Regions from separate parts of the Brevibacillus sp. FSL K6-0770 genome, predicted to be linked through region 1. Evidence: riboswitches for the same ligand, from Rfam matches in the RefSeq annotation. Region 1 holds a riboswitch; the other holds the start of a gene.
The links. A riboswitch is a leader RNA that binds a small molecule or an ion and turns the genes downstream of it on or off. The one in region 1 is predicted to bind glycine.
Positions count from the first base shown of each region.

Region 1 (2,404 bases):
GCAGCTGCACATCGGCAGCGAACCGGAGTTGAACGAATAGGAAAACATCCCGCGAGCGCCTGACGCCATCGCGGGATGTTTGTTTTACTCATGCAGCCACATTCGTTCATGAATGTGGTTTTTGGTTGTGTCGCTTACCGCTTACGAGTTTTCGGCAATTTTGACCTGATCGACTTTCGCTTTGCGCAGCTTGTAAATCACCACGAGCATGATGAACCAGACAGGTGTGATGAACAAGGCAACGCGCGTGTCTTCAGCAAGTGCGAGCACGACGAGAATGAACGCGAGAAAAGCGAGAATCAAGTAATTGGCAAACGGATAGAGCGGCATTTTGAATTTGTTTTGCGCTGCCAGCTCTGGTCTTGTCTTGCGGTATTTCAGGTGGCAAATGACCGTAATGCCCCAGATGAACAGGAAGCAAACCGTCGAGACACTCGTGATCAGCGTGAAGACGCCTTCTGGCATGATGTAGTTCAATACAACGGCGATGAGAATGACGACGGTAGAGAAGAACAGGGCATTGGCAGGAACTTGGCGAGTCGTGAGCTTGGTCATGGCCGCAGGCGCGTTTTGTTCTCTGCCCAAAGAGTAGACCATTCGGCTTGTACTGAAGACGGCGCTGTTACATGCCGAAGCGGCGGAGGTCAGTACGACAAAGTTGACGATTCCCGCAGCGGCAGCAATTCCGATTGCGGCAAACACTTGCACGAACGGGCTTTCTGTCGGAACGATCGCACTCCATGGGTAGATGCTCATAATCACGATCAGCGCACCGACGTAGAACAGCAAGACGCGGATCGGAATGTTGTTGATCGCTTTTGGAATGACGCGCTCAGGATTTTCTGTCTCTCCGGCAGTCAGTCCGACCAGCTCAATGCCGACGAACGCGAAGACGACCATCTGGAACGAAAGTAAGAAGCCGTTGATTCCGTTCGGGAACATCCCGCCATGGCTCCACAAGTTCGTGAAGCTGGAAGCGCCGGAGTTGGTGGAGAAGCCTTTGACGATCATGACGATACCGACGACGATCAAGGCGAGAATCGCGATGACTTTTACCAGCGCGAACCAAAACTCCATTTCTCCGAACAGCTTCACGGTTGCCAGGTTCATGAAAAGTAAAATTACGAGGGCAATCAACCCCGGCATCCATTGCGGCACTCCCGGAAACCAATACTGTGTGTACAAGCCGACAGCCGTCAAATCGGCCATGGCAATCGAAATCCAGCAAAACCAATACGTCCAGCCTGTGACGAACGCAGCCATGTTTCCGAGGTAGTCTTTTACGAAGTCGACGAAGGAATGGTAGTTCAGGTTGCTCAGGAGAAGTTCACCGAGCGAGCGCATGATCAAAAAGCAAATAATCCCAGTAATCAGGTACGCAAACAAAATGGATGGCCCGGCGAGGTGAATGGATTTTCCCGCACCCAGAAATAGTCCGGTACCAATGGCTCCACCGATTGCGATGAGTTGAACGTGTCTGTTTTTCAGACCTCTCGCCAATTTTTGTTGTTCCATGTGATCCCCCTCTTTCTCTCTGTCTGATTCTGCACAGTTACTTGGAAAGACAACTACTTGCTCGACGACTTTTTCTTCGCAAAAGTTTATGGTTCTTTATAATTCTCATAGTAACATAGCTGTACAGAATAAATACATCATTAAGTTACTTCCAACGAAAAAAACGCTTACATTTTTCAGTGAGTCCTTATTTTTTGCTGTTTGCTTCCGGTTGCTCCCTCCTTGTTTGCCCGAGTGGGGATGTGGCTGTTCCCCTGAAAGCGCAGCGATTTCTAGCAGCAATCCTATTTTTCGCCAATAAAAAAAGGAACGGGAAAAATAGGCTGGTTCCTATTTTCCTCTGTCCTTTTACCTGAGAGTGTTTAACTCCTTTGGTGGCCAATGGCTCTCTCCAGAGATGCGTCCCATTGCGGTCCTTTTACCTGAGAGATTTGTCCTGGGGGTCAGGATTTGCTCCTTCGGTGCTAAACGGTAAGTTTAGTCTCTCCCGCAATATTCATCCGCGATAGATATTCGCATGCGTTCTTTTGATAGTAAATTATTCCAAATAGCTTGTCAAACGAAAATTGCCAATTGACAGACTATTTTAAGCATAAAACATTTTTGACCGATTGAAGTCCAACAAACAAGGGAGATGGCAAGAATCAACAACAATTTGATTCGAAAGCAAATCAATATGATGTATTTTGATTTGAAACATGATCGGTGATCGGATGAAAACGGTTGCTTTTTGTTCCGGGCAAAGCGAGAGCGAAAAATGTGACGAACATGTGAGAAAAGGTGGTTTTGCGAGCGGAAATCTACCATTTCGCCGGGAGCAAACGAGGTTGGGTGCAGCGAATTTTAAGGCTTTGGCACGGGATTTGCTTTTAAGTGGCAGCACAGAGAA
Region 1 covers NZ_JBBOBQ010000001.1:1,477,483-1,479,886, forward strand. The annotation lists gene NST23_RS07330 (sigma-54 interaction domain-containing protein) at 1-40, shown strand, start outside; gene NST23_RS07335 (amino acid permease) at 142-1,515, opposite strand; glycine riboswitch at 1,854-1,912, opposite strand; glycine riboswitch at 1,916-2,015, opposite strand.

Region 2 (2,404 bases), 850 kb from region 1:
AATTTTTCGCTGTTTTTCGATTGGCGCTTTCCCTCGACGTAATTGGTGGAAAACGACGTCGAGTGGCCCAGATGCCCCGGTTTGAGCAAATTGATCAGGTTGTACAGCTCGTCCATCTCGTTCTGGATAGGGGTGGCGGTGAGCAGCAAACAGTATTTTTTGCGAATTTCCTTCACGAATTGATAGTTTCGGGTTCGCTTGTTTTTGAGCTTGTGCGCTTCGTCGATAATGAGCATGTCGTAGTCGATATCGAGCACATGGCGGCGATGCGGGTCGCGTTTGGCCGTGTCGATGGAAGCGACGACGACTTCGTGCTGACGCCACATGTACTCTTTTTTTTGCGCGACGGCAGGAATGCCGAATTTTTGTTGCAGTTCTTTTGTCCACTGAATGACGAGAGAGGCGGGAACGAGGACGAGAATTTTTTTCGCCAAGCCTCTGACCATGTATTCTTTCATGATCAACCCTGCCTCGATGGTCTTGCCCAATCCGACTTCATCCGCGAGAATCGCGCGGCCGCGCATGTCATTCAGCACGCGTTCCGCCGTCTGGAGCTGATGGGGAAAAGGCGAGAGCAGCGGCAAGTAGTTCAGGCATTGCAAAGAATCGAACTCGCGAACCGCCATCGCTTCTTCTGCTTCCAGCGCCAGCTTGAACAGCTCCCACTTGTCCCATGGACCATCTTCGTGCAGCCGCTCGGTCAGCGGCGATATCCAGCTCGTGTCAAATGAAACAGGAACATTCGGCATATACGTTACTCCTTTACACAGCTCTGCCATAACTTTCATGCGTTTTAATAAAAAACTTAACATTATGGGTAATGTTCATCACTTTGTTAAGTATTTCTTGATCTGACTGTTAATTTGCATATTTTCAACTGTCGACTCTCATGGTAGGATATAGAGGAAGTTCGTTCATTAGTATGGAAATCATAGCAAAAACTTATGTATGACCATCTAACCAACGCGAATGATAGTAGCAGGGAGAGACTGCGTGAACCACTGCAGCGCCGAAGGAGCAAGCCGGTAACGGTGAATCTCTCAGGCAAAAGAACCTCTACTGGACGCAACTCTGGAGAGAGCTCGCATGTCGAGCCACCAAAGGGGAAACTTGCAAGCCCGGTGATCCCCGCCGAGCTTGATTGGCAAGGTAACTCTCAGGTACCAAGGACAGAGGAGGAGAAATGGGCACCTTTCTTTTGGTGTACCCGTTTTTTCGCCTCTGTTTTTTCATGGGGAAAAATGCCGACTATCTGCCTTTAGGAGGTGCCACACATGTCCAATCTGAAAAGAACGCCACTGTTTGATTCCTATGCAAAATACGGCGCCAAAACAATCGACTTCGGCGGTTGGGAGCTGCCTGTACAGTTTTCCAGCATTGGTCAGGAGCATGAAGCTGTTCGCACGAAAGCAGGTTTGTTTGATGTATCCCACATGGGAGAGGTGGACGTAAAAGGCGAGAGCGCGCTCGAATACTTGCAGCGCGTGACAACCAACGACGTTTCCAAGCTGGCAGTGGGACAAGCTCAATACAGCGTGCTTTGCTACCCGGACGGCGGTACGGTCGACGATTTGCTCGTTTACAAATACGCAGACGACCATTACCTGCTTGTCATCAACGCTGGCAATATTGACAAAGACTATGCATGGCTGCAGGAGCACCTGATTCCGGGCGTCACGATCGAAAATATCTCGCCGCAAACGGCGCAGATTGCGATCCAGGGGCCTTTGGCTGAATCGATTTTGCAAAAGCTGACCCAAACGGATCTGTCCCAAATCGGCTTTTTCCGTTTTGAGCGCGATGTAGAGGTTAGCGGTATTCCGGCATTGGTATCCCGTACAGGCTACACGGGCGAAGATGGCTTCGAGATTTACCTGGCTGCGGATCGTGCGGCAGAGCTGTGGGACGCCCTGCTTGAAGCAGGCAAAGAAGACGGTCTGGTTGCTTGCGGACTGGGGGCGCGTGACACGCTGCGCTTTGAAGCCAAGCTGCCACTGTACGGTCAGGAACTGAGCAAGGACATTACACCGATCGAAGCGGGTATCGGCTTCGCGGTGAAGGTAGATAAAGCAGTGCCGTTCATCGGCCAAGAGGTGTTGAAAGCGCAAAAAGAAAACGGCGCGCCTCGCAAGCTGGTAGGGATCGAGATGATCGATCGCGGCATTCCGCGCACGCACTATCCGGTCTATGTCGGAGAAGAGCTGGTAGGAGAAGTGACCACAGGGACACAATCCCCGACCTTGAAGAAAAACGTTGGTCTGGCCCTGGTCAAAAGCGAGCACACGGCGATTGGCACAGAGGTTGAAGTGGAAATTCGCGGAAAACGACTGAAAGCTGTTGTTGTTGCCGCTCCTTTTTATAAACGTGCGAAATAACCAAGCATAAGCCCACAATACATCCTATT
Region 2 covers NZ_JBBOBQ010000001.1:2,326,909-2,329,312, forward strand. The annotation lists gene NST23_RS11375 (DEAD/DEAH box helicase) at 1-749, opposite strand, end outside; glycine riboswitch at 970-1,066, shown strand; glycine riboswitch at 1,067-1,183, shown strand; gene gcvT (glycine cleavage system aminomethyltransferase GcvT) at 1,275-2,375, shown strand.
Region 2: it holds a riboswitch for glycine, as region 1 does, so the genes downstream of both, gcvT (glycine cleavage system aminomethyltransferase GcvT) here and NST23_RS07335 (amino acid permease) in region 1, are expected to answer to the same signal.